Regions from separate parts of the Clostridium chromiireducens genome, predicted to be linked through region 1. Evidence: riboswitches for the same ligand, from Rfam matches in the RefSeq annotation. Region 1 holds a riboswitch; each other region holds the start of a gene.
What was found. Region 1 has a riboswitch for glycine ahead of D2A34_RS06665 (amino acid permease). Riboswitches for the same ligand answer to the same signal wherever they lie in the genome.
Positions count from the first base shown of each region.

Region 1 (7,490 bases):
GTAGTCATATTCAAAAGAGCTCTTTTTTATCCCTTTTTTATCGTATAAAGAAAGCACCTGATAGGCAGGATTATCGTGGTTATATACAATGGCTGAATTATACAGGTAAACTTGATAATTATCTAGATCGAAGTATTTCATATATTTTTATGAGAGATTTGGGTAAAGCGTTAGACTCACCTGATACACAGATGAAAATCCGGCGTGCAATTGATAGTTTAAAAGAACATCTTGCGGCATACATGAGCTCAAAAAGAAAAGAGACTGACACGGTTAGTATGGCGGTGCTATATAGGAAAGCTCAGAAGGAAGGCATTGAATCTACAGTGATATGGCTGATAAACAAACTAAAGAATGTATCTGCTAATATTCCAAAGGGGATGGATGCTGAGAATGCGCTAAGAAAACTCATTAAAATCATTGCAGGAGTAATGATGCATCAAATTGAAGAGATGGATGACGGGCTATCTACTGAAGAGCGTACTCGAAAACTTGATGGAGCTATTCGGTTAGGTTATTCATATGGGCTGACTTATCCGTTTATTGATGATATCTTGGATGCAAAAGTTCTAAGTGCAAAAGAGACGGAACGGTATTCTAATTTAATACGTACCACGATTATCACAGGAGTTGTACCAGAATTAGGCGAATGGACTGGAGAGAATGCAGAGTTAATTAAGTATATTCATTCTGAACTTAAAGAGGCTTTTGAGTACATTAAGATTCATCAGAAACCAGAGAAAATGAAATCATTTTTAGAGGAAGCCTATGTGTTTTTTTATTCACAGGAAGTAGATCGTGTAAAGACTCTATCGAATGCGAATTACACTAATGAAGAACTTTATATACCAGTCATTTTAAAATCAGCTTCGTCTAGATTGATTGCCCGTTCAGTAATCAGTACAACTGAGGATGATGGATTTGACAATAGAACTTTCTTTTATGGCATATATAACCAACTGGCAGATGATTTTGTAGATATGTTTGATGATATGGAAGATGGAGCGGTAACACCATATACATATTATATGAAATATCATGATACACGCGCGGATCTTATAAATCCATTTGAATTATATTGGACTGTTATCTCAAATTTAATTGAAAATGTGTATAACTCAGATAGAAAGACATGTGAGGTTATTTTAGATCGTGCAATAAATGGTTTAAAACGGTTTAAGACGCGAATGGGAATTGAAAAATATAACGAAGTTATGGGGATATTTGCTCCTAAAAATCCAGAATTTAATTATCTTGTTCAGAGCATGGTTCAAAAAGCAGATGATGTGGATTTTTTTGATAAGCTGCTTCGGGATCATATGATTACTATCTTAAAGAATGAACGAAAAGAACAGGAAGAATTCTTAGATACTATCAAAACTGTACGTAATCAAATCAACAATATCTTAAATATTAAAAAGACAGGAAATATCTCTCTGGAAAATGAATATATAATTGATGCTGCAAATTATAGCCTAAAAGGTGATGGAAAGAGACTTAGACCAATAGTGGCCTGGATGATAGGCACTAAAGAATATAATTTGAATGAGTCAGCAATCCTGCCGCTTCTGAAATCTTTGGAATATATGCACACTGCATCTTTGATATTTGATGACTTACCATCCCAAGATAATGCACCTACACGGAGGGGCTATCCAACACTACATCAAGTATATGATGTTGCCACAGCTGAATTAACAGGCCTTTTCTTAACACAGAAGGCCATTGAGGAGCAGACGTCTCTTGAACAATTTGATTCAGATACTGTCCTTGAATTAATACGATACTCAACTGGAACGACAGAGAAAATGTGCAGGGGACAAGCAATGGATTTAGGTTCAAAAGAGAAAAAATTGACACTTGAGCAATTGAACTTAATGTGTTTTTATAAAACTGGGCTGGCATTCGAAGCTTCTCTTATAATGCCTGCAATTCTCGGCCGTGCAAAGGAGTTAGAACTTAAGGCTTTGAAAGGATTTGCTTATCATGCTGGTATTGCTTTTCAGATTAAGGATGACTTACTTGATGTTGAAGGTAATCCTATAATGCTTGGAAAATCCATTGGCAGAGATGTTGAAAATCGCAGTTCCACTTATGTGTTAATATTAGGTGAGGAAGGTGCGAGAAAAGAGCTTTGGGAACATTACTGTCTTGCCGTGGAAGAGCTGAAGGACATGCCACGTAATATAATTTTTCTAAGACATTTATTGAATTATATTGTTAATCGTGATCATTAGAATTTAGCATAGGCAAGGATTATGATTTATTTAAACCATAGAATCCACGGCAAATGTCGTGGATTATTTAATTTATGATTTGACTTATTTATGATCTAAATATTAATTAGGTTATTATTAGAAAAAATTGATAAATATTGAAGTGTTTTTTATTTCTTAATCGTTATATTAATTGTAAGGATTAATTAAGGTGGTGATAGCTATTGAAAAAGAACAATTTGTAAGTTGCATAAAAGAATACGAGCGATTAATTATCACTATTTGTCTATCCTTTACAAAAAATTACTTTGATGCTGAAGATTTGGCGCAACAAACCTTTTTATCTGCATATCAAAAATGGGAAAGTTTTGATGGAAATAATATTAAGGCTTGGCTTACTACAATTGCTGCCAATAAATGCAGAGACTATGTTAAGAGTAAAGCAAGAACAACAATTAGTCTATCAGAAGAGGAGTATGAAGGTTTAGAAGATAGGGGAGAATCACCAGAGGAAACAGTAGTGAAGAAAAATACTATGGAAAGAATATTAAGTTTATGTAATAGGTTAAAAGAACCTTATAGGACTGTAGCAGTAAGCTATTTTTGCAAAGACATAAAACTTTCACATCTAGCAAAGGAAACGGGTCAGAATATTAAAACTTTAGAAACGCAGCTTTATAGATCAAAAAAATTATTAAAGGATTTATGGAAGGAGGAGTTTATGTGAATAATACATTGTTTAATAAAGAAGGCCATTTGACAGAAGAAGCATTAAAGGTACTTAAGTTTGATAGATTAAGGGATGAAGAATTGATTTTCATATTGGAGCATATTAGTGCGTGTGAAGAGTGTGCCGGCGCATTTGCAGATAGTTTTAAAGATAATGAACTTACAGAAGCTCCTTCAGGATTTCAAGAAAAAGTACAGATTAGAATAAAAGATAAGAAGCGACGTAATATTCAGTTTAATTTTTACTGTGTTAAAGTTGCAGTTGCAGCTAGTATAGCATTAATGATGGTATTTTCAAATGGATTAAACTCTCTGGCTAATTCAAAAGTGAATTATGTGAAACCGCCAGATTTAAGTGTTTTGAATTCAGTTAATGCAAATCTCAATAACTTTTCAGAAAAAATAATCAAATTGGAGGTTTTTATTAATGATAAAGAAAAAAAGTAAATTTTTAACCTTTGTTCTTTCAATGCTGCCTGGTGCAGGACATATGTATATGGGATTTATGAAGACAGGTGTATCTTTCATGTCCGTATTTTTCTTTCTGATATTTCTTTCTTCTTGGCTTGATACAGGGCCATTATTGTTTATAGCGCCACTTATTTGGTTTTACTCGTTTTTTGATTGTACAAATAGAATGGGTCTAGATGACGATAAGCTATTACTTTTAGAAGATAGATATTTATTTTCTATTGATAAGTTAGTAATACTAGATAAAGATATATTCGCAAAACACAGACTAATATCAGGAGTAGTACTATTGTTTCTAGGAATATATTTGTTATCGGAAAACATAATGGATTTTTTACGACCTTTAATTCCACATGAATTTTATAATATCATTCATAATATTATGAGGCAATCTCCTCAATTGATTATAGGAATAGCAATTATTGCAATTGGTATAAGGCTTATCAAAGGGAAGAAAATGGAGAGTGAAATTGATGCGTAAAGGACGTAGAGTAGGCACATTAACATCAGGAATTGTTTTGATTATTTTTGGGATAATGTTTTTACTTAGAATGATTACTAATAATATTAATGTTCTTTTCATCGCATCACTGTGGCCTATTATTCTGGTAAGTGTAGGAATAGAAATTATCGTAGCCTACATGATAAATAGTGAAGAAAAAATGCAATATGATTTTAGTGCGATAATATTAGTTATCATTTTAGTGTTCTTTGCTATGGGCATGGGAGGAGCAGAATTTGTAATTGCTCATTTATCACAGTTTAGAGAAATAATTTAATCCAAATTGGTGGATTTCACCATAAAACCCACGACAAGTGTCGTGGGTTTTTATTAGGAATTTTAGAAGAACATAATGTTCATTTCTTATATAAAAATTTGCTGATTATGATAAGATTATTATCTATTTTTGATTAGAATGAAAAAAATATTGCAATTTTATTAAAAATGTATTAAGATAAAACGGTAAATTTTAATAATTTATATATAAAATTTAAAAGTTCAGATGAAGATAGCGGGAGAGAAACGACTATGGTCGTTCACCGAAGAAGTAAATCTTTCAGGTACCTATTTTAAGGTACATTCAAGAAAATAATATACCAGCATGTTTGCATATTATTTTCTTTTATGTCCTAAGTAGAGATGACCGTTATTGGATGAACCCTTGGAGAGACTCGAAATAGAGCACCGAAGGAGAAAGTTATGCGAAAGTTGCATAGCGAAACTCTCAGGTAAAAGGACAGGGGACAGATAACATATCTTACAAAAGTAATACATTGTAAATTACTTTATTGGTAATGCAGTGTCGATTACTTCATTTAGATCTTATCTATTCCCATTTGTATCTCCGATCAAAAAATACTTATATAGAAAAAGGCGATTTTAAGTACAAGCCTTTTTACTAAGATGGAGGGATAAAATGGATCATTTAAAATCAGAAAATCAAAATTTATCAAGAGGACTAAAAAATCGTCATGTCCAATTACTCGCAATTGGAGGCGCAATCGGTACTGGATTATTCCTTGGTTCGGGAAGATCTATTCACTTGGCAGGACCATCTATATTATTTGCGTATATGATAACAGGAATAATTTGTTTTTTTATTATGCGTGCCCTTGGGGAATTATTACTTTCTAATTTAAACTATCACTCATTTGTAGACTTTGTATATGATTATTTAGGAGAAAGAGCAGCGTTTATTACTGGATGGACCTACTGGTTCTGCTGGATCTCACTTGCGATGGCGGATGTGACGGCTGCGGGACTTTACATACAATACTGGTTCCCGAATATAGCTAATTGGGTTCCGAGTCTTATAATCCTTGTAATTTTATTGATTATGAACCTTACTGCAGTAAAGTTATTTGGTGAAATGGAGTTCTGGTTTGCCTTAATTAAAGTTGTTGCAATTTTAGCACTAATTATAATCGGTACATTTATGGTTATTAAAGGATTTTCTACAGATGCTGGTGCAGCTAGCTTTACAAATCTTTGGAGTCATGGTGGAATGTTCCCAAAAGGTGCAACTGGATTTATTCTTTCATTCCAAATGGTTGTATTTGCTTTTACTGGAATCGAATTAGTAGGACTTACAGCTGGTGAAACTGAAGATCCAGAACGTGTTATTCCAAAGGCTATTAATAATATTCCAATTAGAATCATTATTTTCTATGTAGGAGCTCTTTTTATTATCATGAGCATATACCCATGGACTTCAATTAATCCAGATAAAAGTCCATTTGTACAAGTGTTTTCGGCAGTAGGAATTGCAGCAGCAGCAAGTATTGTAAATTTTGTTGTATTAACATCAGCGGCTTCTGCATGTAACAGTGGCATATTTAGTACAAGTCGTATGGTTTACTCTCTTGCAAAAGAAGGAAATGCACCTGAGTCAATGAATAAATTAACTTCTAATCAAATACCTGCTAATGCTACAATGTTCTCAGCGATTGTTATCTTGATTTCAGTCATTTTGAATTATATTATGCCAGAAGGAGTATTTGTTTTAATCACAAGTATATCAACATTTTGTTTTATCTTCATTTGGGCAATTATAGTTATTTGCCATTTGAAATATCGCAAAACTAATCCTGAACTTGCTGCGAAGAACAAATTTAAAATGCCGCTTTACCCAATTATGAACTATATAATTCTAGCATTTTTAGCTTTTGTTATAATTACATTAGCATTTAATAATGAAACTCGTGTAGCTTTATTTGTAACACCTATATGGTTTATAATGCTTGCAGTGATATATAAAATGCTTAAATCAAAAGCGAAAAGTAGAGAAGTTTTAAAGAGAAATCTAGTATAGTTTAACAATAAAAATAAAAAAAGATGTTTAAAAAACGCGATTGTATATATGAGGCTGGCAGAGCTTCTTGTAGACAGTCGTGTTTTTTATTTTCGTGTGGCTAAGATTAATAAAAATGTGAACTTCATAATTTCTTCATAAATTTAGTAAATAGTTCTTTAATTTTGATAACTAAAATTAAAATATACCAAATGAAGGAAAAAGGAGTGAGGTTAATGAAATGCTTGATTATAGTACCAGCTTATAATGAGGAGAAAAATATATACAATGTTGTAACTTCAATAAAAGATAATAATACATTTTCAGATGTTATTGTTATCAATGATGGTTCTAAGGATAATACGTATTTTGAGGCTAAGAGAGCGGGTGCAGAAGTTATAAATTTAGGTGAGAACTTGGGTATAGGAGGAGCTGTTCAAACAGGTTACATTTACGCATTGAATAAGGGATATGATGTGGCAGTTCAAATAGATGGTGATGGTCAGCATGATCCAAAGGACTTGGAGAATTTAATTAAACAAATGAAAAAAGGCAATTTTGATATGATTATAGGTTCAAGGTTTGTAGAAAAGACAAAGTATATACCAAGTATATTTAGAGCAGTGGGGATAAGATATTTTTCTAAATTAGTTTCGTTCCTATGTGGAAGTAATTATTATGATACTACTTCTGGCTATAGATTAGTAAATAAAAAAGCAATAGAACTTTTTGAAAAATACTACCCAAAGGATTACCCAGAAGTAGAGACCATAGTATATGCATATAAAAGTGGTTTGAAGGTTAAGGAGATTGGTGTAAATATGAGGCAGAGGTATGAAGGGAAGTCGTCTATAACACCAATGAAATCAATATATTACATGGTTAAAGTAACATTATCAACATTAATAGTAGCTCAGAAACAGAATTATTAAAAGATAAGGGGATTAGAGAATGAATGGAATATTGATTTTGTTTATAATATTAATTTTTACAATAGTATATTGGGTGAGACAAATATATGAGATCAAGAGAAGATTAGTTAGATTAATTCAAGAAAACGCTGTGATTTGGCAATTTATAAAGGAGCAAGAGAATAGATGATGTATTTATTATTATTTATAAACATAATAATGCTAGTTTCAGGTCAAGTATTATGGAAGATCGGAGTAGGAAAAAGTAGTTTTAACTTCTCAATTCAAGGAATTACTAATATATTTTTTAATCCTTATATATTAGGCGGAGGAATTATATATGTGTTTGCTACAATAATTTGGGTTTATAT
Region 1 covers NZ_QXDJ01000002.1:293,424-300,913, forward strand. Annotated here, with positions in the region: gene D2A34_RS06640 (polyprenyl synthetase family protein) at 1-2,237, shown strand, start outside; gene D2A34_RS06645 (RNA polymerase sigma factor) at 2,431-2,943, shown strand; gene D2A34_RS06650 (hypothetical protein) at 2,940-3,392, shown strand; gene D2A34_RS06655 (hypothetical protein) at 3,373-3,897, shown strand; gene D2A34_RS06660 (LiaI-LiaF-like domain-containing protein) at 3,890-4,195, shown strand; glycine riboswitch at 4,421-4,492, shown strand; glycine riboswitch at 4,570-4,668, shown strand; gene D2A34_RS06665 (amino acid permease) at 4,835-6,229, shown strand; gene D2A34_RS06670 (glycosyltransferase family 2 protein) at 6,445-7,140, shown strand; gene D2A34_RS06675 (EamA family transporter) at 7,306-7,490, shown strand, end outside.

Region 2 (7,490 bases), on a different contig from region 1:
CTTATAGAAGAAGATAAGCTTAAAATATTAAGAGAAGTGAGCCAAGAACTTATTTTGAGAAAATGGAAAGACTATAAAAAAGAAGGAATATTATCGGAAAGATTTTGTAAATTACTTAAATGTATTATACAGGTTGATGAGAGGAATATCAAGGAATTCTACAGAATGTTAGATTTAAAATACTCTAGTCAAGATGATTCTTATTTTGATAATACAGAAAAGTTGTCTGAAAACGATTTGTTACTTTTGTATGCGTGCTACTTAGATGAAAAGTTTATATTAGTTACAGAAGATAGATATTTATATAAGACTGCAAAGTATATATTAGGTAGTGATAGAGTAATAACAGTTAATATGTTAGTAGATAATTAAATACAGATGGTATAAACAATAAATAAATATATCATGCAGTGGGACATTACTTTTAAAGTTTATGAAATTATTAATCAAAAGCTTAAAGCAGTTTATGGCTACTTTAAGCTTTTGAATTTTTAGTTATCACAAAATAAAAATACGATGAATCAAGAGAATAATATGTAAAATTTGAAAATATGATTATATTAAAAGAAAGTAGTAGATAAAAAATTGAGAGAATTAATAATTCATAGTCTTTCATTAATTTCTTGTATAAAATAAATTTCATTATTGTAGGAGAAGATGAACATGAATATTGATAATAAGAAAGAGAAAACAGATGAAAAGAATAATAAAATTCGGTTGAAAAGAAAAAAAACTAATATGTTATTAGCAGCTTTCATGATTTTTATTTTTCCTATAATTGCTATATTTATAGGTGCGTTTATAGGTAGTTATATTGGGAATTTCATTGAAGTTTCTACTAAAACATCAGAAATTATAGGTGGAGTGATTGGATTTGTGTTATCAGCGGTCATAATAAAATTATTTGATAAACATTCTAAAATAGATGAGAATTTGGAGAAAATTTATTGGGACGATTTATAAGAAATAGTTTGTCCTAAAACAGATTAGTAAAAAATAATCTGTTTTAGGACATAAAGATTAAATCTAAAGTTTTGTAATGACTGGAAGGTTTAATTTTTTCATATAGCAAATCATTCGGATAGAAAAGATAGTAATTAATGATATATGTTGTGCAACATGAGTACCCATGACAGGATACAAGAACCATAATAAGAGTGAACCTAAAATGCCAGCGACACAATAAATATCAGTTTTAAATATTTCAGGTTTTCTGTTTGTAATTATATCTCGAAGCAGTCCGCCGCCAACGCCGGTTATACTTGCAGCAAATAGGAATAACATAAGATTGTGTCCTCTTTCAATCGCTTTAATTCCAGAAGAAACAAAAAAAGCAGAGAGTCCTATTGCATCTATTATGACGAATAAAGTATTATATTTCACTTTACCACGAAGTATAATAGGAATTGTTGCCCCCAATATAATAAAAGGGATGGTCGTGTAATTTGAAAAAAACAAAGGAATCCCAACGTTTGTAACAATATCACGAAGAACACCACCTCCCATGGCTGTTATGGTGGCTAACATATATATACCGAATAAATCAAATTTTTCATCTATTGCAACATAAGCACCAGATGCTGCAAAGGCAAAGATACCTAGATATTCTAGTAGGGCTATATCATACATAAATAAATCATTCCTTCCAATTTGTATTTTACGCACAATAAAAAGAGGCGAATTGCATAAAACAATTCGCCTCTGTTATTGTACCTGAAAGATTCTCTTTATAACTTTTACATTCAAAAAATAACTAGCTGTACGCTTCTTTATTTTATTCTGTATTTCAAATCAAAAGATTGCTTCTTGGGTGTCATTAGACTTTCCAGAGTTTCGTCAGAATTCGGTCCTTTTGCCTGAGAGTTTGTTGCGACTTCACCTTCGGCGCTGCGTGTGTTGCAGGCTCTCCCCAATTCGTCATACGAGCACTATAAATTACTTAAATTATTATAATTAAAATTCTACTGCATGTCAACAAAAATGAGATTAACATAAAATGATTGTGAAATTGAATAAGATACTTCAAACTAGTAGCTTGAAGTATAGTTCATAATATTCAACCCTCATTATACATAAATTTTCAAAGTTATTTTAATCTTACATTATATTGCTCGAGCAAAGCCATTATTGTATTACTTAGTGGAGATTCTGTAATAATGCTATAAAAATCTGTTATATTTGAAAAATTAATAATTCCATCTAAGTTGAATCGTTCACTCGGTGCCATTAGATATAATTCCTTTGATATGTTCATAATAGCTTTTTTCGTTCCTGCATCTTCAGAAAGCCCAGTACTAATACTGCCATCTCTAAGGTCAATCCCATTACATCCAATAAATGCCTTGTTACATCTATATAATTTAATTTGTTCGATAGAATGAGAACCTATATTTCCGCCCACAAGAGGATTATAATCTCCGCCTATAAAAATGACATGCATCTTCGAATCTAATTGAATCATTGATGATATTTCAACCATGTTTGTGATTAAAGTAATATTTTTATTATTTTCTATAAGTAATTTTGTAAGAAAATATGATATGCTTGATGCATCTAAAAATACTGTATCTCCTTCATTTATCAGTTCATATGCTTTTTTTGCAATAATTTCTTTTAAATCTGTATCAATTTCAACTCTTTTAAATAAACTCTCATTATGTGCTATGGTGCGCTTCATATTAATAGCACCTCCATAAGTACGTTGAAGTAAATTATCCTTTTCTAGAACCTGAAGATCTTTTCTGATCATACTTTCACTAACCTGAAATTGTGTGCTTAAATCTTTAACTAATACTTTTCCCTCTTTTTGTAATATATCTAAAATATGTTTGTGTCTTTCTTCGATAAACATAGTTTCCTCCAATTTGTTATTGTTTATTTCTATTTTAACAATATATGTATTAGAATGCAATTAGATCAATTGACAAATGAGAACGAATGAGATAAAATGATATTAAACTATAACAAAACAGACTAAGTGAGAACGAATTGTTATAAAAGGAGGATGCAAATATGAAAAGAGCAATATTTTTTGATATAGACGGAACTATATTAGACTGCTTAAATGGAATAATAGATATTACTCCTAGAGTAAAAAAAGCTATACGTTCATTGCAATCAAATGGGGATTATGTGTTTATTGCGACGGGTAGACCATATGCTTTTTTGAATGAAGTTATATGCGATTTTGGTTTTGATGGTTTTGTTCTTACAAATGGAGCATATGTAAAGGTTAAGGAAAAATGTATATATAAAGAAAGTATTAGTAAGGATTCTATTAAAGAGATGGTGTGCAATTTTGAAAAGTTGAATATTCAACATATATTGCAAGGAGAATTATATTCTTATATTAAAGATGAGTATAAAGAGCTGCATTCATTTTATGATTCCTTTAGCATATCTAAGAAATATTTAGAGGGGAATTATAATATTGGAGATGTTGATATATATAAAATTGAAATGTTATGTAGTGATAAAAGCGGAGTAGATTACTGCTTATCATTAGGTAAAGGAGATTATGATTATATTCATAATGTGAAAGAAGGATCTTTTGAATTGTATTCAAAATCAAATACAAAAGCTTCAGGAATTATAAAAGTACTTGATTACTTAGATATCCCAGTACAGAATAGTTATGCATTTGGTGATGGAAAAAATGATATTGAAATGTTATCTTCTGTTGGATGTGGAATAGCAATGGGCAATGCCGAAGATTATGTTAAGAGTTATGCTAAGAAAATTACAGATACGGTACAAAATGATGGAGTAGCTTTAGAAATAGAAAAGTTTATTTTATAAAATAAAGGTATATGTGGATTTTAAAGTTTGGAATTAATAGCTTGTACTTAATTATAAATTAAGTACAAGCTATATTTATAATTATATGACACTAAAAAATGGATGCTTTATTAGAATATTCAACAGCATTTCATTTATTTGTAGCTAATTAATTTATGACTTTATTACCATAATATATGTAGATAACTGTTATAAATAGCCGTTTTATATGAAATTCTGAAAAGTTTATCAAGTTATAACAGAAATTACTTTTGCAATTATATAATTCATAGTCTACAATAATCAAATACCATATCGGTGACTAATGTAGTATAAATATCAAACCAATAGAGGCTACAAATAAAACACAAGGAGTGGTTGTAGGTGTTTAATAAATTAAGATGAAACATATTAATTGTACACATAGTATTAGCAATATGTTTAATGAGTCTTGGAACAGATTATTTCAATATGGGGACAAAAAACATTGTAATAAATAAATTTGCTGCAGGCAAATACGAAGAAAGTTCTAAGATAGATAATTCTGATATTAATGAGAATCAGAATCCAGCAGAAAAATATACTGAGACGGTATCAAATAATAATATAGATAAAGCATTAAAAGAGCCTGAAAAGGTTCAAATGTTGTCAGAAAAATCTCAAGAAACTCAAAAAACTTTAGGTAAACCTATTAAAGCCGAATTAACTGCATACTCAAATGATCCTAGATGTTCAGGACAATGGGAATCACAAACAGCGATGCAGACTAAAACGAGAATAGGTGTTATAGCGGCTCCATCAAAAATACCTCTTGGAAGTAAAATTTATATTCCAGAGTTAAAAAATTATAAAGCCGATGGTATGTTTGATGTTGAAGATAGAGGTGGAGCAATTAAAATTAAGAAAGATGGTACATACGTAATAGATGTGTGGGTATCAACTTATGAAGAAGCAGTAAAATTCGGAAGAAAAAAGACTACAATTTACTTAGTGGAGTAATATTGTGAGTTGAAATACATATACGTTAAAATATAATTCTTGAGTAGAAAATTTAATTATTTAGTATATCTTGAAAATGTTGGATTATATTGAATCATTAAAATTATAAAATGATTAAAAGTTTTAGCCAGTATCTTAGTATTAAGAGGCAGGCTAAAACTTTTTATTATTGTATTTAAATATATTATTAGTTTTTTACAACAAAATTTTATACATTATCGTATTGGGCAAACTCCATTTGCACATTCCTTATCAATTATTTCATGTTCTTCATCATCATCAAGTTCTGCTAATAATTCATAGTCGATTGGTTTAATATTTTTTATACGCGCGTCATAATCTTCTTTTGTTGTAGATTCATAAGGTAGAAGAGGGTAGGTTTCATCCATTAATGGTAAGAACGTTATTCCAACTACATACTCAAAGTTCTCATACAACCAATTTGCAACAGCGTCCCATTCATCATCTTTTACATGTACAGTAATTGACGTATTATGATCGGTCCAATTTAACATTGATAATTTATATAGTTCGAGTTGTTCTATAGCTCCAACATCATATTTTGTTTTACCTTCAGGAGCTTTTATTGGGAACTCTATAACTTTTGTTGTACAATTCTCATCAGGTTGACCATTCTCATTAAAAATAGGGTAACATTTTAGTTTATCTATCATTTTATATAGAGGATCAGATGTAGAAATTCTAACTCTTCTAATATAATAATTTGAGTGGGAATAGTGTATACCAGAACTTACACATGGTAGAGTAGAAAGGGATCCCTCAGGCTTTATTGTAGTCATAAGCTCAGGTGTCGAAATTCCAAGTTCTGTACAATATCTTATACCTTCACTTCTAACTACATTTCTTAAATTATTAAGTAACGGACCTAGTTCGTCATAATTCATGTTAAGTTTGTTAACCATATCCATCATACCAGTCAATGAAATTCCGATAATTCTATCTGATTGCATTACTTCATTCCAGTCTGGTAATTCAACATCAACTAAAGTCATTCTAATAGCCACTCTTGTAGATAATTTTATTATTTCTTCTAAATGTTTAATATCTAATCTATTATTCTCATCCACAAAAGTTACTAAGTTATTTGTAGATAAGTTACAACATTGATGAGAATTAAGGAGGATTTCGCCGCATGGGTTACACCCTTTAAACGTAGCTTTTCTCTTTTTAGCCTCACTTGCATTAATAAATCCTGGTTCGCCGTTTATTTTTATTGAATTTAATATTTCTTTTATCTTATCTAAAGATGGTTTTTCTTTATATAAAACAGAATTATTACTCATTTTTCGATGAGAAACTTCTAAGTTCTCAATCCAATTTCCATCAACTATTTTATAAAGGTTGCTTTTAGCATTGATAACATCATTATCATCTTCATCGCAAATAATCATCATCGCACTTCGTCTAACACCGCCAGAAACCACATTTTCACTAATTATAGTTGATATATCAAGGACATCTATTGATTTTAAGCTGCCATCTGTAAGTCTATCAAAAACTTTGTTAATCTTTTCAAACATTCTCTTAAGCGATTTGTGGCCAGAAGCTCTTCCGCCAAATCTTTTTAGTCGCTCACCTTCAGGTCTAACATAGCTATAATCAAGTATTATTTTTTTGATATTTATATATTCTTTAGATGTAACTAAATTAAAATAAGTTTCTAATGCATTACACCAGCCTTCTTTACTATCGCCAATTTTTATAGTTGCACGGGAAGAATCATTTTTATCCAAAATAAGCTTAGTATTCTCCATGTATTCTTTAGGCATATATTTATGAACATCCTTGGAATACTCGCCTCCTAGAGATACTTTTCTTATTATAGGCATATTAGAAATTAATTCTTTGTCAATTCTAACACCTACACCTGAGCCAACCATAAGAAGGTAAAATACATCAACAAAATCATGAAATTTTTCAATCATTGTGAAGGAGCAGTTATAGTTTGAAAGCGGATATTCTTTTACAATATCTGTTCCTCCCATATAAAGAGTTCTTCCAGAAGTAAAAGTTCTTAAATTAAACAAATTATCAAATAGAAGTTCAGCCTCCCTTACTTCATCTTGCCAGTTTATGTTTAATCCATTTTTCTTTTTGAAATTTATGCCAAGTTCAATATTATATTCTGTTGTCCTAAGAACAGTTTCAAACCAATTTTCTCTTCTTTTTTTATCTTCTAAATATCTTGAGTAAGTTCTTAAATAAACAAATTCACCTATATTGCTTAAGGGATTATTTTTTGCTTCACTATATTTGTTTAAAAATGCTTCTGATAATATTACATTCATATATATTCCTCCAGTTTTGCTGTATAAGGTCCTAAAAATTACTTATGTATCCTATTATTATTTCTAGTTATAATATCTGCAAATAAAAAAGATACTATTATTTTAATATATTTAAACCAAAAACACAATATCTTGTGTTGATAAAATGACGAAATACTATATATAGGTTTGTCCTACTTCTTTTTGATACTATTCAATTGTATATATTATATCAGTCCTTTGAGTTCACATTTTATAATAGGTAAGCCACATAGAATGATGGCTTCGAAAGAAATTCTATTATTAATTGTTTAGAATTAAATATAAGGGGAAAATAGTTATGAATTTAAATAATTTTAGAGAATCAAGGGTAATTAATGTATATCATATTTAATCAGATTAAATTTTTCTTTTGGCAAAACTGAA
Region 2 covers NZ_QXDJ01000003.1:31,074-38,563, forward strand. Annotated here, with positions in the region: gene D2A34_RS11440 (PIN domain-containing protein) at 1-372, shown strand, start outside; gene D2A34_RS11445 (SoxR reducing system RseC family protein) at 664-963, shown strand; gene D2A34_RS11450 (trimeric intracellular cation channel family protein) at 1,027-1,665, opposite strand; glycine riboswitch at 1,835-1,921, opposite strand; gene D2A34_RS11455 (DeoR/GlpR family DNA-binding transcription regulator) at 2,087-2,851, opposite strand; gene D2A34_RS11460 (Cof-type HAD-IIB family hydrolase) at 3,013-3,798, shown strand; gene D2A34_RS11465 (3D domain-containing protein) at 4,222-4,776, shown strand; gene nrdJ (ribonucleoside-triphosphate reductase, adenosylcobalamin-dependent) at 4,992-7,085, opposite strand.
Region 2: linked by a shared signal. The riboswitch ahead of D2A34_RS11450 (trimeric intracellular cation channel family protein) and the one ahead of D2A34_RS06665 (amino acid permease) in region 1 are both predicted to bind glycine.

Region 3 (7,490 bases), on a different contig from region 1:
GCGATGTTGCTGAAGCTATCAAGCTAGTTATAGATGCTAGCACTAGAGTTTCATTTATAACTGAATCTTCTAGCTTAATTAATACTTAAGGTAGATTACTTAGGAAAATTTTAAAAATTGGAGGTAAATTAAATGGAATATACTTTATCTATGATTTTTTAACTGATGCTGGCGAAAAAAGTACTTTAAGTGTTTCAGATGTTAAAGCCGGTCTTACTAAAGCTGAAGTAAATACTCTTATGGATACAATTATAACGAAGAATATTTCTATAACTAATTCAGGTGCTTTAGTTAAAAAGTCTGGTGCTCAATTAACTCAAAGACAAGTCACTAAATTTGATATAGCTTAAAAATAGTATTTCTTATTTCTTGACTTGTATCAACTCTTGTATCATTTAATAATTTATAATATTTAAACTTATCCTTCCCTAAACTTTCACTAACAAAGAAATTTGGTGAACTATAAAATTTTGTGCATTTCTTTTATTAATCGTGTATAAATAGGTATACTTTTAAGTAAACTTTCTCCTTTAATAAGTGCTGTAGAATAATTAAGAACTTCTTCGATATCAATATTCTTCTTATTTTCATCAGCGCCATATTCAAGCATATCATCCAGAGTTACCTGAGTTCCATATCTATTCTTGTTGATTAAATTGCTTCTTGCAAAGTTATTGGTACTAATAATAACTCCAGATCTATTTTGGACTTTTCTAAGAGCACTTGATATATTCCTAAAAGCTTGTTTGCTTCAAGAAGCTCATTTATAAATGCGTTTACATCAATTAAGCTATCTAAATGAAGACATTAATGTACTTCAAGCAAAAGAAAATCTACATTTTTAAGAAATTCTCTTAGTATAGTTAGTACCTCCACGCCACTTCTTTCAGCTTAAACTTATTAATATATTTTGATTATGCTCGTTACACCCGCAAATTAACTTTTATCCATAAAATAAGAAGTCTGCCTCACCAAAGACAAACTTCTTTATTTTATATTAAATAAAATTTTAAATTTTTAGTCACATAATTCTAATTTTGTTTTTGCTTGTAGCTTCTTTTCATTCATTTCCTTAAAGAAAATTTCTGTTTCTTCAACTATAACTTTTCTAAGACCTATAAGACCCACTAAGTTAGGGAATGCCATACATCCATTAACTATATCAGCAACTATGAATATTAATTCAAGTGGTAAGAATGGCCCTATAGCTACAAATGCTATATATATTATTCTATAAGGTAATATTCCTTTAACACCAAAAAGATACTCTGTGCATCTTTCACCATAATAATTCCATCCAATTATTGTTGTGAATGCGAAAAATAATAATCCAACATTAACGATGAATTTTCCAAGCGCTGCAATTGGTAGCCCTGCTTGAAAAGCCACTGTAGTTAAGTCAGCTCCTGAAACTGCCCCACTCATTCCTTGGCTCCAAGATCCAGTAAGTACTATCACTAGTCCTGTCATAGTGCAAACTATTATTGTATCGAAAAAAGTACCTGTCATTGTTATTAACCCTTGTCTTGCTGGTGATTTGGTCCTTGCTGCTGCTGCTGCAATTGGTGCACTACCAAGACCTGATTCATTTGAAAATATTCCTCTTGCTACCCCACTTCTCATTGCTAATATAACTGTGACACCCGCTGTTCCTCCAAGAACTGATTGAGGATTAAACGCACTTGTTATAATTAGGCCTATGGCTGCTGGAATGGCTTTATAATTGCATACTAGAACTGCAATTGATCCAAGTATATAAGCTGCTGCCATGAATGGTACAATAAGTTCTGAAACTTTAGATATTCTTTGTATTCCTCCAAGTGTTATGGCTGCAACTAATGCTGTTACAACTACAGCTGTTACTATTAATGGTACATTATAACTTTTTGCTGCTGCTGCAATTGAATTAACTTGTCCAAATGTTCCTATTCCAAATAGTGCAACACAAATACCAAAGAATGCGAATAATTTAGCAAGCCATTTAAGACCTAAACCATTTTGAATATAATACATTGGTCCACCAGACATTTGGCCATTTTCATCGACTTCTCTGTATTTTATAGCAAGTAAGCCTTCTGAATATTTTGTTGCCATCCCAAAGAATGCTGCAAGCCACATCCAAAATAATGCTCCAGGTCCACCAGCTGAAATTGCAGTTGCAACCCCAACAATATTACCTGTACCTATAGTTGCAGATAATGCCGTACATAATGCCTGAAAGCTTGATACATCTCCTTCTGCTTCATCATTATTTGCCTCATCATCTTTACCAAAAACATACTTTAATGCAAGCGGTAATTTGAATACTTGAAGTAATTTAAGGCGAATTGTTAAGTAAATTCCTGTCCCCATTAAAAGAACTAATAATGGCGGCCCCCAAACGATGCTGTCAATTGCGTCTAAAAAGACCTTAATTCCTGATGTTGATAATAATAAATTTGATAATAACATAAAAAAATCCCCCTATTTTTTATTAGGCGGGAAAATAAGAATAAAACCAAAAATTATTTTTGGTTAATCCTATCCCCTGTCCTTTTACCTGAGAGTTTCAGTAACTTTAATAGTTTATTTCAAGGTTTCTGAAAATAATTCACTTTAGAAACCATATTAAATTACTATAGTTACCTTGCTCCTTCGGTGCTCATAATTAAATGAGTCTCTCCAGAGTTTCGTCCAATAGCGGTCCTTATTACCTGAAAGATTCCCCTCTTCGGTGTATTACTAAATCTATTTTAATAAAAATAGATTTAGTAATAACTCTCCCACTATCTTCATCCGAACATTCTATTATTTTAATTAAATTATATATGCATTATTTTATTAACGCAAGAACTTTTACAAATTTTTATTGAATTTGAAACGTTTATTTCAAATTTAATTCGTGTTTTTTATGTGTATTTATCTATTTAAATACATAATACGAACATTAATCTATTTCCTATCCTTTCAATTATCATCCTTCTTATTTTAAATATATAATTTAATATCATGGTTTAACCTAATAAAAAAGCAATAAATATTAAATTGTTATGCCTTTCTCTTGTAAAAAATTACATTGAAATAAAAATGAAAACTGTTAAAATACTATTAAATGTAGAATAATAACAAAGATTTTTATAAAGAGCAGAGAAAAATGCATTTTATAATTAATATTCTAAATAAGGTTATTAACCTTGAGGAGATGCATATGACAGATATTTTAGTAAAAAAACCAAGCCTTAATGCTGTTCAAGTACTTTCAATGGGCTTCGCATTAGTTATTTTGGTAGGTGCCGTTTTGCTTAGCTTACCAATTTCATCAGCAAACAGAGAAAGTACAAATTTTTTAGATTCACTCTTTATATCAACTTCAGCGGTGTGTGTCACAGGACTTGTCACTTTAGATACAGGTACTCACTGGAGCAACGTTGGTAAAACAGTAATAATGCTTTTAATTGAAACAGGTGGTCTTGGTTTCATGTCTTTCACTATTTTTATAGCTATTTTATTAGGAAAAAAAATAACCCTTAAAGATAGACTTATTATTCAAGAATCTATGAATACCTTTAATATACAAGGCCTCGTTAAAATGGTTAAGTATGTCTTAGGCTTTACGATAGTTATACAAATTTGTGGTGCAGTATTACTATCAACACAATTCATCCCGCAGTTTGGATTAAAAACTGGAATATTTTATAGTATCTTTCATTCAATCTCCGCATTTTGTAATGCAGGTTTTGACTTGTTTGGAGATTATACCAGTTTAGTAAGTTACTCAAGTAATTCTACCGTCTTATTAACCATAAGTGCATTAATAATTATTGGAGGACTTGGCTTTACTGTTTCACTAGAGATATTTAATTATAGCAAAGCTAAAAGACTATCTACTCATTCTAAAATTGTAATATACATAACAGCTGTTTTAATTGCTTTTGGTTTTATCTTTATGTTACTCATTGAATATAAAAATCCTGAAACTCTTGGGTCTATGAATTTTAGAGATAAAGTACTTAATGCTTTTTTTGCTTCTGTTTCACCAAGGACTGCTGGATTTAATAGTATCTCAACTGATGGTATGACTACAGCTGGTAAACTTATGACAATAATACTAATGTTTATCGGTGGAGCCTCTGGATCAACAGCTGGAGGTCTTAAGGTAACTACATTTGGAGTACTTGCTTTTAGTTTAGTATCAGTGCTTAAAGGAAGAGAAGATACTGAAGCTTTTGGAAGGAGATTTTCTAAAGAAACAGTATATAAAGCATTTACTCTATTTTCTATAGCTATCTTATTGGTATTAACAGTAACTATAGTTCTAACTATAACGGAGCCTGATAAACTTTTTATAAATCTGCTTTATGAAGCCACATCAGCTTTTGCAACTGTAGGATTAACTACTGGAGTGACTCAAGATATAGAAACGACTTCTAAACTAATTCTTATTATAACTATGTACCTTGGCAGGGTTGGTCCATTAACAGTCATATTGGCTCTTGTCAATCGCAAAAAAAACAACAGACTTAAATATCCTGAAGCTAAAATATTAATTGGATAGGAGGAATTTGATTGAAAAAGAAACAATTTATCACAATCGGACTTGGAAGGTTTGGAGCTTCTATAGCTAAAACAATATACAACTTAGGTCAGGATGTACTAGCTATTGATATTAGTGAAGATAAAATACAAGAAATTGTTGATAATGTTACTCACGCTGTTCAAATGGACGCAACAGACGAAAATGCTTTAAAATGTTTGGGAGTAAGTAATTTTGATGTAGCAATAGTAACAATCGGAAGCAATATCCAAGCTAGTACAATGGTAACGCTATTAGTTAAAGAAATGGGTGTTAAATATATTGTAGCAAAAGCTACTAGTGACTTACATGCCAAAATTTTATACAAAATTGGTGCAGACAAAGTGATTTTACCCGAACAAGATATGGGGATTAGAGTGGCTCATAACTTAGTATCCTCAAATATATTAGATCATATAGAATTATCTTCTGATTACGGTATGATAGAACTTGAGCCACCATGTGAATGGATTAACAAATCATTAAGGGACATAAAAATAAGAGGAAAATATGGAATAAATATAGTTGCAATAAAAGGGGATAAAAATGTAAATATTTCTCCTTCTGCAGATTATATAATTAAAAATACGGATATTTTAGTGGCCCTTGGTTCTAATGAAGATTTAAGTAAATTTGAAAGTATAATTGTTGAAAACAAGTAGATATATATTTGATGATTATGCTAGTAAAAATTAAATATGAAGTTTTTAAATTTCACAAAATTTAAAGCTACACACATATGAATTTTTAAATCGTCATATAATCCCTGAATATGCAATTAAAACTCAGCTTTATTAAGGAGGTAAATCTCCTCTAAAGCTGAGTTCACTTTTTTCAGAATGACTTTTATTTGTATCCAAACACTTGATAATAATGCAATAACTATACAGAAAAATTCTTTAATTTTCATTTAGTTTTTCGCTTTTAAACTTTATAAATTTAAATACTATTGTACCGTATGCTGCTGCTAAAATTGAAGCAATCATGATACACATTTTTGCTTCAGATAATATAGCTGTATCTGTAAATGATAAAGATGAAACAAAAATTGACATAGTAAACCCAATCCCACCAAAAACACTTGCCCCATATAAATGTCTTTTGGTTACATTAGATGGAAATTTAGCTATTTTCAATTTTATTAGAACAAATGAAGTTGCAAATATACCAATTTGCTTTCCTACAAAAAGACCAAATACAATTCCTAAGGAAGCTGGTGAAAACAAATTATTCGAAAAACTATCAATATTAATTATTATACCCGCATTTGCAAAAGCAAATATTGGCATAATTCCAAAGCTAGACCATGGTGTTAAAGTATGTTCAAGCTTATACAATATTGAGGTCTTAAATTTATGAATATTTTCTCCAATTGGCAATGTCATGCCTAGTAAGACACCTGCAATTGTTGCATGTACACCTGATTTTAAAAGACAAATCCATAAAATTACACCTAAAATAATATAAACAGATATATATTCAACTTTAAATTTGTTGGCTAAGATAAGTGTAATAAAAACAATTAATCCTAGTAAAAGCGCTATCCAAGAAATTTGACTATTATAAAATATTGCTATTACTATAATAGCGCCTAAATCATCAACTATAGCGAGTGCAGTAAGAAATACAACAATTCCTTTTGGTGCATTTTTTGCAACTAAAGAAAGCATTCCAAGTGCAAACGCAATGTCTGTTGCCATCGGTATTCCCCATCCTGTAATAGTTGGCTCATTATAGTTAAATAATGCATAAATTACTGCTGGAACAATCATTCCTCCTATAGCTGCAGATATTGGGAGTATTGTCTTTTTAAAAGATTTAAGCTCCCCAAATACCACTTCCCTCTTTATTTCCATACCAACAACTAAGAAAAATATGGCCATCAATCCATCATTAATCCAATGAAGAACTGACATTGACAAAGAAAACTCTCCATATCCAATAGTTACATTTGCGTGCAGTATATGCTCATAAACTCCTGCAAGGCTTGAGTTTGCAATTATAATTGCTGCAATAGCACAAATTAAAAGAATTATACCACTCGAAGATTCACTCTTAAAAAAATATAAGAATGGACTTAGTACTTTAGTTTTGATTTTATTTTTCACTGTTAATCCCCCTTTTTATATACAATACTAGTTAGAATTACTTTCCAATACTTTTCATTATTAAAAAGCCCCATAAAAAAGAGGTAGGAAACACTCAAAAAAAGAGTTTCCCACCCCAGAAACTGATTGCTTGAAAGCAAATTATATAATTTGCCCAACCGTATCTAATCATATTCGTTTATTTTTACATTACTGATTATATTATAGATTAATATAATAATCAAGATTTATGCAGTATGCTCAACTAACATTGATAATTTATTCTACTCGCTCAAGGTTCTTTATCATATTTTAGCTCATATCCCAACTGACCACTAACTTCAATAGTTACATATTTAACATCATTTATTGAAGAAATCGTTGAGGAAATTCCTTCTTGCTTAAACGTGTCTCTAATCTATCAATAGTCAACCTAGTTTTTCTTAATTAGCAACTATTTGCTATATTTTTTAAATAAATCATCGAGAGCTTCTCTAAGAAGAAACGCTTCAGTTCTATCAGTTGCTTTAGATAGTCTTGATAATCTATCAAGTTGAGTTTTAGTAAAATAATTAGATTTTAACACCATACTCTCAGCTTCAGAAAGACATATTCTATTCTTACCTAATTCTTTTGCCCTAAATAATGCACTATCGGCCACTCTAAAAAGTTCAACTGCGTTTTTAGCATCTCTTGGATAACTTGCCACACCAAAGCTTAAAGTGAAATAAACATTATCATCAGAGTTTTCAACTAGGTTGAATGTATTATCCGATAAATATCTTCTTATTTCCTCAAGCTCCATAAAGCTTCTTTCAGCACCTTTTTTTACAAGTAATATATTAAATTCA
Region 3 covers NZ_QXDJ01000004.1:306,303-313,792, forward strand. Annotated here, with positions in the region: partial or broken gene D2A34_RS17305 (DUF2922 domain-containing protein) at 133-350, shown strand; gene D2A34_RS27680 (hypothetical protein) at 461-610, opposite strand; gene D2A34_RS17315 (alanine/glycine:cation symporter family protein) at 1,018-2,451, opposite strand; glycine riboswitch at 2,526-2,667, opposite strand; glycine riboswitch at 2,671-2,775, opposite strand; gene D2A34_RS17320 (TrkH family potassium uptake protein) at 3,188-4,534, shown strand; gene D2A34_RS17325 (potassium channel family protein) at 4,546-5,214, shown strand; gene nhaA (Na+/H+ antiporter NhaA) at 5,452-6,660, opposite strand; sodium ion sensor (DUF1646 type) at 6,765-6,820, opposite strand; gene D2A34_RS17335 (GGDEF domain-containing protein) at 7,094-7,490, opposite strand, start outside.
Region 3: linked by a shared signal. The riboswitch ahead of D2A34_RS17315 (alanine/glycine:cation symporter family protein) and the one ahead of D2A34_RS06665 (amino acid permease) in region 1 are both predicted to bind glycine.